2 regions of the Rhodoferax sp. LB1P47 genome follow, and region 2 is predicted to be linked to the other one. Evidence: predicted binding sites of a transcription regulator. Region 2 holds the regulator's gene; the other holds the start of a gene.

Region 1 (5,559 bases), on a different contig from region 2:
CGCGGCCTACGTGTGCCACATCGCCTTTGCCGACGCACAGGGCACGCACAACATTCCCACCGCCTGCTGGCGCATCGGCGCGCACTTGTACATCCACGGCTCCAACGGCGGGCGCTTGCTCAAGCTGCTGGCGGGCGGCACCCCGGCCTGCGTGGCCATCACCCATGTGGATGGACTGGTGCTGGCCCGCTCGGCCTTCAACCATTCGATGAACTACCGCTCGGCGGTGGTCTACGGCACGTTTGAGCGGGTGGCGTCCGATGCCGACAAGCGCGCCGCGATGGATGCCTTCATGGACCACATCGCACCGGGCCGCAACGCCGACATCCGCCAGGGCAGCGCCAAAGAATTCGCCGCCACCACGGTGATGCGCATCGCGCTGGACGAGGCGGTGTGCAAAGTCCGCACCGGCCCGCCGGTAGACGACGCAGAAGACATGGCCATCCCCGTGTGGACCGGTGTGCTCCCCCTGGTGCAGACCCGCGCTGCGCCGGTGCTGGACGCAGCTGGGCCGGGGGCGGTGCCGGGCTATGTGCGGGAGTGGGCGGAAGTTGCTACTGTTTAAGTAGCTATATGCGCATATTGCGTATGCGCTGGAGGCTTAAAACATGCCTCATTTATCTCAGGGCGCGATTTTTTCCAGGCAATACCCCAGCCCGCGCACCGTGGCGATGCGGATCGGGCCTTTCTCGATCTTCTTGCGCAGCCGGTAGATGTAGACCTCAATGGCGTTGACGCTGACCTCTTCGCCCCATTCGCACAGGCGCTCGATCAGCTGCTCTTTGCTCACCAGCCGCCCCACGCGCTGCAACAACACCTCCAGCAGGCCGAGTTCGCGGGCCGACAGTTCCAGGGGTTTGCCGTCGATGCTGGCCATGCGCCCGGCGTGGTCGTACAGCAGCGGGCCGTGCTGGATGCTGCTGCTGGCCACGCCCGCGCCGCGCCGGGCCAGGGCACGCACCCGGGCTTCCAGCTCTTGCAGCGAAAACGGCTTGGCCATGTAGTCGTCGGCCCCCAAGTCCAGGCCCTTGACGCGCTCTTCCACGCTGTCGGCCGCCGTCAAAATCAGCACCGGCAGCGACGAGCCCCGGGCGCGCAGGCGCTTCAACACCTCCAGGCCATGCATCTTGGGCAGGCCCAGGTCGAGGATCAGCAGGTCGAATTCGCGGTTGGTCAGCAGCGCGGCATCGGCCTCGGTGCCACTGGCCACATGGTCCACCGCAGCGCCCGATGCACGCAGGCCGCGCAACAGGCCGTCGGCTAAAACCTGGTCGTCTTCTGCAATCAAGATACGCATGCGGGTCTCCTCATTTTTGCGCGATTATGTAGCGTAGGCCTCCAAGCCCAACGCAACGACGGTCGCAATTTCGGTCCCTACAGCCTGGTGGAATTCTTCCTCGGCTTGCGCTACCGCATCCTGGAAGGCTTTGAGCCACGCCAGCCCGGTCGCCGTAAACACCACCCGGCGCGCCCGCGCGTCCAGCGGGTCAGGGGTGCGGGCCACCATGCCCCAGGCGGCGCACTGGTCCACCAGGTCACCCATCGCCTGCTTGCTCATGCCCGCCTGCGCCGCCAATTCGGTGAGCCGTGCGCCTTGCAGGGGCAAATGCCGAGTGATGTGGATGTGCGCCGCGCCCACCTGCGCACGGGCGGCCAGGTTGCCCAGCGCCAACGGCACGTCCACGTTGCGGGCCATTAGCTCCAGCACGCGGGCATCGAAGCGCTGTAGCGCAGCGGCCATCAAGCGGCCTAAATGCGTCTCGCGCCAACCTTGTTCAGCAGTGATGTTTGGCATTTTTTAATGGTAAGCCAAACTGACTAAAAAATCTATTGCAGAAACAATGGGTCGCCGTAAACTACTGTTCAAGCATCCAGCCTGTAGTTAACCGCAGGCTGTCCAGCCACCCATTTTTTCGAAAGACCCGCACCATGAACGCAGCCGTCAAAGCCCCGCCCGCAGCCCCCACCCCCGCAGCCCTGGCCGAAAAAGCCAAAGCCTTGCAAGCCGCGCTGGCGCAGATCGAAAAGCAGTTTGGCAAGGGCACCATCATGCGTCTGGGCGAGGGCGAGGTGATCGAGGACATCCAGGTGGTGTCCACCGGCTCGCTGGGTCTGGACATCGCGCTGGGCGTGGGCGGCCTGCCGCGTGGCCGCGTCATCGAAATCTACGGCCCCGAATCCAGCGGCAAAACCACGCTGACCCTGCAAGTCATTGCTGAAATGCAAAAGCTCGGCGGCACCTGCGCTTTTGTGGATGCCGAGCACGCGCTCGACACCCAGTACGCCCAAAACCTGGGCGTCAATCTGCAAGAAATGCTGATCAGCCAGCCCGACACCGGTGAGCAGGCGCTGGAAATTGTGGATTCGCTGGTGCGCTCTGGCGCGGTCGATCTGATCGTCATTGACTCGGTGGCCGCCCTTACGCCGAAGGCCGAGCTGGAAGGCGAAATGGGCGACAGCCTGCCCGGCCTGCAAGCCCGGTTGATGAGCCAGGCGCTGCGCAAGCTCACCGCCCACATCAAGAAGGCCAACTGCATGGTCATCTTCATCAACCAGATCCGCATGAAGATCGGCGTGATGTTCGGCTCGCCCGAAACCACCACCGGCGGCAACGCGCTGAAGTTCTACGCCTCGGTGCGCCTGGACATCCGCCGCACCGGCACCATCAAAAAGGGCGACGACGCGATCGGCAACGAGACCAAGGTCAAAGTGGTGAAGAACAAGGTGGCGCCCCCGTTCAAGACCGCCGAGTTCGACATTCTGTTTGGCGAAGGCATCAGCCGCCACGGCGAAATCATCGACATGGGTGTGGAGGCCAAGGTGATCGAAAAGTCGGGTGCCTGGTACGCCTACAACGGCGAAAAAATCGGCCAGGGCCGCGACAACGCCCGCGAATTTCTGCGCGAAAACCCCGGCCTGTCCACCGAGATCGAAAACAAAGTGCGCGAGTCGCTGGGCATCCCGCTGATCATCGTCGCCGCCGCACCGGCCGAACCCGCCAAAGAAAGCAAAAAAGCCAAAGCGGAAGGTAAAACTGAAGCCTAAATAGGGCTCTAGCGCATGTATTACCTGCGCTAGTAGCTATATAAATAATAGCAAATGGCTTTTACACCGTCCAAGGGCTTGGCGCCCATCAGCCTCAAAGGCCGGGCTCTGCGCCTGCTCAGTGGTCGCGAGTATTCGCGGGCCGAGCTGGAGCGCAAGCTGAAACCGTTTGAAGCAGTACCCGGCGAACTGGCCCAGGCGCTGGACGCACTGCAGGCCAAAGACTTCATCAACGAGCAGCGGGTGGTGGACTCGGTGCTGTACCGCCGTGCCGCCAAGCTGGGCACCGCCCGCATTCGCCAAGAGTTGCAAAGCAAGGGGCTGGAACCCGGCATGGTGCTGGACGCGGTGGCCAGCCTGCAAGACACCGAGCTGGCCCGCGCCCGCGAGGTCTGGCGCAAGAAGTTCGGCACCCCGCCGCTGGACGCCGCCGCCCGGGGCAAGCAGCAGCGGTTTTTGCTGGCCCGTGGCTTCTCGGGCGACGTGGTGCGCAAGGTGGTGGCGGGCGGGGACGAGGACGAGAGTTATTGAGGCCTATGCCCTGCCGTGGGACACGCGGGATTGGCGGGCGAGTGAGTCCACGATCACCGCAATCGCCAGCACCGCGCCGGTGATCATGTAACGCAGCGACGACGACAAGTCCAGCAGCGTCAGCCCGCTGGAGATCGACTGGATCACGATGATCCCCAGCAGCGCCGAATACGCACTGCCGCGCCCGCCAAACAGGCTGGTGCCGCCAATCACCGCTGCGGCAATCGCGTTCAGGTTTACGTCGCCGGTACCGGCCTGCTGGCTGGCCGATGCCAGGCGGGCCGAGGCCATCACCCCGCCAAAGGCCGCCAGCGAGGCACACAGCACGAACACGCTGGCGTAGATGCTGCGCACCTTGATACCGGCGCGGCGGGCCGCCTCGCGGTTGCCGCCCACGGCATGGACCATGCGGCCCCACTGGGTGCGGGTGAGGGCATAGTCCAGCCCCACCACCAGGCCAATAAAGATGCCAAACATCCACGGAATGCCCCGGTCCTGGTAGAAGTACAGCGCGATCAGCTCCAACACGATGGTGAGCACGGCGGTGCGCAGCACCAGGCGGCCCATCGACTCGGCAGACAAACCGGCGGCACGGCGACGGGCGGCGGTTTGCCGCCCCGCCAGAAACAGCACGATGCCTGCAATGGCCACCAGACCGTAGGCCACAAAGGCGGGCATGAACAGCGACTGGCCCAGGTTCACCAGCGGCGAGTCGTAGGGCAGGTTGATGGAGCCGGTGCCGCCCAGCACATACAACTGGGCACCCAGAATGGCCAGCAAACCGGCCAGCGTGGACACAAAGCTGGGCATGCCGAAGCGGTTGAACAGCTGCGCATAGACCAGGCCGATGACTGCGCCCGTGGCTACGGCGGCGGCAATGGCCCAGCCCACCGGCCAGCCGTGGTTGACCCACAGCACGCCGACGATGGCCGATGCAAAGCCGCTGACTGAGCCGACCGACAGGTCGATTTCACCGACCATCAAAATGCAGATGATGCCCAGCGAGATCACCCCGATGGTGGACGCATCGAACAGCATGTTGATCAGGTTGGTGCTGGACAGAAAGATCGGGTTGATGCTTTGAAACACCGTCCAGATGACGGCCAGGCCGACGATCACCGGCAGCGAGCCCAGGTCCCCGGCCTTGACCTTGTCGATGAAGGTACGGATGGCGCCGCCCACGCCGGTTTCGACCTGGTAGCGTTCGTCGCTGCGGTCCAGCAGCGGTGGGGCTTTCGCCACGGTTTGGGTAGACATTCTGGAGCCTTATGCGGTGTGGGTTTGTAAGGATTCGCGGCGCGAAGATCTTCGTGTTGTGCGGCGCGAAACAGAGTTGTCGGCGGCCCCGGTAATGGCACCCACCAGTTCGTGGTTGGATGCATCGGGCAGGAACACGCCGTTGTTTTTGCCCAGGCGCAGCACTACGATGCGGTCGGCCACAGCGCGCACGTCTTCCATGTTGTGGCTGATCATGACCACGCCCAGGCCCTTGTCGCGCACCCGTTCGATTAGGTCCAGCACCTCGGCGGTCTGGGCCACGCCCAGGGCGGCGGTGGGCTCGTCGAGCAGGATCAGCTTGGGCGAGAGCAGCAGCGAGCGGGCGATGGCCACCGTCTGGCGTTGGCCACCCGACAGCGCCGCCACCGGAATGCGCACGCTGGGGATGCGGGCCGACAGCTCGTTGAGCAGCTGCCAGGCCTTGACCTCCATGTCCACCTCGTTCAGGTGGAAGGGGCTGAGCTCTTTGCCCAGGAAGATATTGGCCACCACGTCCAGGTTCTCGCACAGCGCCAAGTCCTGGAACACGGTGGCAATGCCCAGTGCCAGCGAGGCACCGGGGTCGGCCAGCGTGACCGGCTGGCCGCAAAAGGCCATGCTGCCCGAGGTCGGCTGGTGTACGCCGGACAAGATCTTGACCAGTGTGGATTTGCCGGCACCGTTGTCGCCCACCAAGGCCACCACCTCGCCCGCATGCACGTCAAG
Region 2 (5,559 bases):
TATCAACCACTTCCACCCCGTCGGCCAGGGCGCGGGTGCGGGAGGTTTCGCGGCCCCAGACCAGCACCTTCATGCCGAAGGCGCGGGCGTAGGTGGTCACGATCTGGCCAATCCGGCCATAGCCCCAAATGCCCATAGTTTTGCCCTTTAGCACCGTGCCCATGCCAAAGTTGGGTGGCATGGACGCGGTTTTCATGCCCGACTGCTGCCATACCCCGTGCTTGAGGTTGCTGATGTACTGTGGCAGCCGCCGGGTGGAGGCCATGATCAACGCCCAGGTCAGCTCGGCAGGGGCGGTGGGCGAACCCACCCCCTCGGCCACAGCAATACCGCGCTCGGTACAGGCAGTGACATCCACATGGGCACCGATGCGACCGGTTTGGGCGATCATTTTGAGGCGGGGCAGCTTTTCGATCACCGCCCGGTTGAGCTGCGTGCGCTCCCGGATCAATACGATGATGTCGGCATCTTTAAGGCGTACCGACAACTGGCCTAGGCCCTTGACGGTGTTGGTGTAGACCTTGGCCGCATAGGGCTCCAGCTTGCTGGCGCAGTCCAATTTGCGGACTGCATCTTGGTAGTCATCGAGGATCACAATATTCATCCCCTGATTGTGCCTTGGTGCCAAGGCTTACCTGCCAGTACCTGCCGAACTTTGGGGCCAAGCTTATTGCAGCATTGCGCCGCTGCGGGGCGTAGATTCCAGTGCGGCCAGGCGCTCCAGTTCGGCACAGACATCGGCCATGCGGCCCGAAATGCGCATACGCCCGGCACTGGCGGCCGATGGGGGCGTTTCTATGACACGCAATACACGCACCGGGCGGCGTGCTATGGCCGGCGGCGGGGCGGTGCCGCTGGGACGGCTGGGGGGGCTAGCACAACTGGGCGACCACGCGGCGGTAGAGTGCGGTGCCTGGGGTGTGCGCGGTGCGTGCGGGCCCGATGCGCTGGCGGTGAGCCAGCCCATCCAACCCAGGAAAGAGCCTTGGAATGAACCTAGTAAACCCGTGGCCGAAAACGATGCGATTCCCATAGGACCTCCCCAACAAGCGGTGTTGAATACGGACGAAACGGTGGCTATATGCGCAGATATACGCGGATGGCAGATGGTGGATGTGGCGGGATGCTCCCGCATGCGGCTGCGCTTTACCTGGAATGAACGTGCAACAACTTTCATGGCTCGGGGTGCTCTGCACCCGAGCCCATGACCGTTAGGTTTGACGCTGCGCAGCTGCCGGTGGCGTGGCTACATCAGCAAGGTGTTGCGGATGAGTCCGACGGCCAGGCCTTCAATGGCGAAGCTTTCTTCCGGATCGACCACGATGGTGGGGTAGTCGGGGTTTTCGGGCAGCAGCTCGATGAGGTTTTTGGTGCGGCGGTAGCGTTTGACGGTGACATCGTCACCCAGCCGGGCCACCACGATCTGGCCGTTTTTGGCATCGGTGGCGGTCTGCACGGCCAGCAGGTCGCCGTCGAGGATGCCGATGTCGCGCATGGACATTCCGCGTACCTTGAGCAGGTAGTCGGGCTTGTGGCGGAACATGCTGGCTTCTAGGTGGTAGGTTTGGTCTACGTGTTCCTGCGCCAAAATTGGGGAGCCTGCTGCCACCCGGCCAATGAGGGGCAGGGCGAGTTGGCTGAGCAGGTTCTGTGAGCGCGATTCGTGGATGGAGCGCAGGGTTTCGCTTTTGAGGCGGATGCCACGCGAGGTACCGCTGACCAGTTCGATGGCACCCTTGCGGGCCAGGGCCTGGAGATGCTCTTCGGCGGCGTTGGCCGATTTGAAGCCCAGGGTGTTGGCGATTTCGGCCCGGGTGGGGGGTGCACCGGTGCGGGCAATGGCGGACTGGATCAGCTCCAGAATCTGCTGCTGGCGGGCGGTGAGTTTGGCGGGAAACGAGGGCAGATCCATAGGATGACTCCGGTGCTTGGCAAAGTTGCTGGGCTGTTTTAATATCCAGTGACTGTATTTTTAACCAGTTTTTGAAAGTTTGCAAGCATGTCTGTCGATTCAATGACTTCCAAGATTGTGGTGCTGGGCACCGGCGGCACGATTGCGGGCCGGGCCAGCCGGGCGGGCGACAACCTGGGCTATACCGCTGGCGAGGTGGGTGTGGCGCAGTTGCTTGAGTCGCTGGGTGGCTTTGCGGATGTGGATCTCATTGCCGAACAGGTGGCGCAGGTGGACAGCAAGGACATGGGGTTTGCCCTGTGGCAGCAGCTGGCGCAGCGCTGCGAGCACTGGCTGGCGCAGCCGGATGTGGCGGGCATCGTCATTACCCACGGCACCGATACGCTGGAAGAAACCGCGTATTTTTTGCAGGCGGTGTTGAACCCGGCCAAACCGGTGGTACTGACCTGCGCCATGCGCCCGGCCACGGCCCTGGTGCCCGACGGGCCGCAAAACCTGCTGGATGCTGTGGCCGTGGCTAGCACTCCTGGCGCACACGGCGTGGTGGCGGTGTGCGCGGGCAATATCCACAGCGCCCGCGATGTGCAGAAGGTGCACAGCTACAAGGTAGACGCGTTTGCCTCGGGCGACGCGGGGCTGGTGGGCTTGGTAGAGGAGGGCCGGGTGCGCCTGCTGCGGCCCTGGCCGTCGGCGCTTGATTTTTATGAGGAAAATAAGCCTTTAGCGCATATGTTAGTTGCGCAAGCAGCTATTAAAAATATAGTGTTGGGCGCTTGGTCTGCAAGCGACTGGCCACGGGTGGAGATCGTGTTGAACTACGCGGGTGCCAGCGGTTTGCTGGTGGATGCATTGGTGGCCCAGGGCGTGCAGGGCATCGTGGTCGCGGGCACCGGCAATGGCACGCTGCATGCCGATGTGCAAGCGGCTTTGCTGCGGGCTATGGCGGTGGGCGTGCGGGTGCTGCGGTCTACGCGCTGTGTGTTTGGCCGGGTGCTGGGTACAGGCGCGGACGTGATTCCCGATGCGCAGGGCTTGTCACCAGTGAAGGCGCGGATTGCCTTGATGCTGGAGCTATTGGCCCAGCAGGCGTAAAAAAACCCGCCGGGCGGGTTTTTTTAGAGGAGGTCAGGCTTAGGCTGCAAGTGCAGCAAAGGCCCGTGCAGTGATTTCGTCGACGCTGCCCGTGCCGCTGATAGCGCGGTATTTGGGGGCCGCGCTAGGCTCGTTTTCGGCCCAGCCGGAGTAGTAATCGACCAGCGGACGGGTTTGGGCGCTGTACACCTCCAGCCGTTTGCGCACGGTTTCTTCCTGGTCGTCAGGGCGCTGCACCAGGGCTTCGCCGGTGATGTCGTCCAGGCCTTCGACCTTGGGTGGGTTGAACTTGACGTGGTAGGTGCGGCCCGAGGCGGGGTGCGAGCGGCGGCCGCTCATGCGGTCGATGATGGCGTCAAAGGGTACGTCGATTTCCAGCACGTAGTCGAGCTTGACACCGGCGGCCTTCATGGCATCGGCCTGGGGCAGGGTGCGGGGGAAGCCGTCGAACAGGCAGCCATTGGCGCAGTCGGGTTGGGCCAGACGTTCTTTGACCAGGTTGATGATCAGGTCGTCGCTGACCAGGCCGCCGGACTTCATCACCGCATCGGCTTGCAGGCCCAGCGGTGTACCGGCCTTGACGGCGGCGCGCAGCATGTCGCCGGTAGAGATTTGGGGGATGCCGTATTTTTGGCAGATGAAGGTGGCTTGCGTGCCCTTGCCGGCGCCGGGTGCGCCCAACAAAATGAGTCTCATGGAAATATCCTCGAAGTGTTTAAAACTGCGCGGCGTTGCTGGCGGGCTTGTGCTATGCACCGCCTTCCGCAACGCTTCATTGCGCGTGAGGATACCAGAGGCTTTAGTACAGTTTGCTGACGCGTTCCAGGTCTTCTGGCGTGTCCACACCCGCACCCGGGGCATGCTCGGTGACGTGTACAGCGATACGGTAGCCGTGCCACTGGGCGCGCAACTGTTCCAGCGCTTCGCTGACCTCGATCGGGGCCTGCGCTAGGGTGGGAAACAGGCGTAAAAACCCGGCGCGGTAAGCGTAAATACCGATGTGGCGTAGCGGGGCCGGGCTGGGCAGGTGCTGGAAACTTTTGTCTGCCGTGGCACCGTCGCGCCACCAGGGAATCGGTGCGCGGCTGAAGTACAGCGCGTGTTGCTGCGCGTCAAGCACCACTTTGACGACGTTGGGATTGCAAAAGTCGGCCAGCGTGGCGATGGCGTGGGCCGCAGTGCCCATGCTGGCCAGGGGGCGCTGTTGTAGCAGGGCGGCGACCTGGTTGATGAGTGCTGGGTCAATCAAGGGCTCGTCGCCCTGGACGTTGACCACCAGGTCATCGCCATCCAGTCCCAGCAGGGTGCAGGCTTCGGCCAGACGGTCGCTGCCGGAGGGGTGGTCGTCGCGGGTCAGGATGGCTTCAATGCCGTGTGCGGCACAGGCCTCCAGGATGGACGGGCTGTCGGCCACCACCACGGTGCGCTGGGCCTGGGACAGCTGGGCGCGCTGGGCCACTCGGACCACCATCGGCACGCCGCCCAGCAGGGCCAGTGGCTTGTTGGGCAGGCGGGTGGAGGCCAGCCGGGCGGGGATCAGAACGGTGAAGCTCACAGGCCCAGCTCCTCGTCGCTGAGGGTGCGGGCTTCGTTTTCCAGCAGGATGGGAATGCCGTCGCGCACCGGGTAGGCCAGCCGGGCGCTGCGTGAGGTGAGCTCTTGGCGTTCGCGGTCGTATTGCAGCGGGCCCTTGGTGACGGGGCAGACCAACAGCTCTAGAAGTTTGCTATCCATGGGGAATTCTCAATCAGGTTGGGGTGGGGATGATAGCCAGGGATCGACGCGCTGGTCGAGGGCGGCCCAGAAGCCGGGGTCGATTGCCAGCACCAGCGGCACGGCCAGCGCGTCGGGCTGGTGCTGCCAGAGTTTGACGGCATCTTTTTCAGTGCAAATAACGGTCTGGCGCATATTCTGTAAGTGCTGCCAGCTATCAAAGTTGTAGTGGTCCGGCAAGGCCCGTGTTTCTGCCAGTGTGAGCTCTGTTGAGCGCAGCATGCTGAAAAAATGGTCTGGCTGGGCGATGGCGGCCACGGCCAGTAGCGAGGTGCCGTGCAGAGAGGCTAGCGGGACGTGCGTGCCATCGGCCTGCACCGCGTAGTCGGCCAGCGTGCGCTGTGCTCTGAATCCTGCAAACGCCGGGTTTGCCCCGCTGTGCAGCACCAGATCGACCGGGCGCGGCCAAGCTTCGCGCAGCGGCCCGGCGGGCAGCAAAAAACCGTTGCCCACGCCCCGGTCGTCAAAGATGCAAATCTCCAGGTCGCGGTGCAGGGCGTGGTGTTGCAGGCCGTCGTCGCAAACGATGAGCTGGGTGGCCGGGTAGGCGGCTAGCAGGGCTTGGGCGGCTTGCAGGCGCTGGCGGGCCACGAATACCGGCACCTGGCAGCTGCGTTGGACCAGGGCGGGCTCGTCGCCCACTTCCGATGGCAGGTTGTCGGGCCGTACTTCACGGCAATCGGTGCTGCTGCGGCCGTAGCCGCGCGAGACCACGCCCACCCGCACGCCACGTGCCGTCCAGTGCTGCACCAGGGCCATCACCACCGGGGTTTTACCCGAGC

Evidence for each region. The regulator LexA, encoded in region 2, represses DNA repair genes until DNA is damaged. The targets are predictions, from matches to a motif close to ACTGTATNNNNATACAGT.
Region 1: the regulator LexA is predicted to act here: its motif matches at 1,859-1,876, upstream of recA (recombinase RecA).

Annotation. Positions count from the first base shown of each region.
Region 1 covers NZ_JBWMAU010000013.1:97,447-103,005, reverse strand. The annotation lists gene AC0969_RS14895 (pyridoxamine 5'-phosphate oxidase family protein) at 1-565, shown strand, start outside; gene AC0969_RS14890 (response regulator) at 623-1,297, opposite strand; gene AC0969_RS14885 (MarR family winged helix-turn-helix transcriptional regulator) at 1,322-1,795, opposite strand; gene recA (recombinase RecA) at 1,930-3,045, shown strand; gene recX (recombination regulator RecX) at 3,100-3,576, shown strand; gene AC0969_RS14870 (sugar ABC transporter permease) at 3,580-4,833, opposite strand; gene AC0969_RS14865 (ATP-binding cassette domain-containing protein) at 4,843-5,559, opposite strand, start outside.
Region 2 covers NZ_JBWMAU010000011.1:66,359-71,917, forward strand. The annotation lists gene AC0969_RS13350 (D-2-hydroxyacid dehydrogenase family protein) at 1-604, opposite strand, end outside; gene AC0969_RS13355 (hypothetical protein) at 668-1,033, opposite strand; gene lexA (transcriptional repressor LexA) at 1,247-1,912, opposite strand; gene AC0969_RS13365 (asparaginase) at 2,015-3,004, shown strand; gene adk (adenylate kinase) at 3,044-3,700, opposite strand; gene kdsB (3-deoxy-manno-octulosonate cytidylyltransferase) at 3,804-4,559, opposite strand; gene AC0969_RS13380 (Trm112 family protein) at 4,556-4,738, opposite strand; gene lpxK (tetraacyldisaccharide 4'-kinase) at 4,748-5,559, opposite strand, start outside.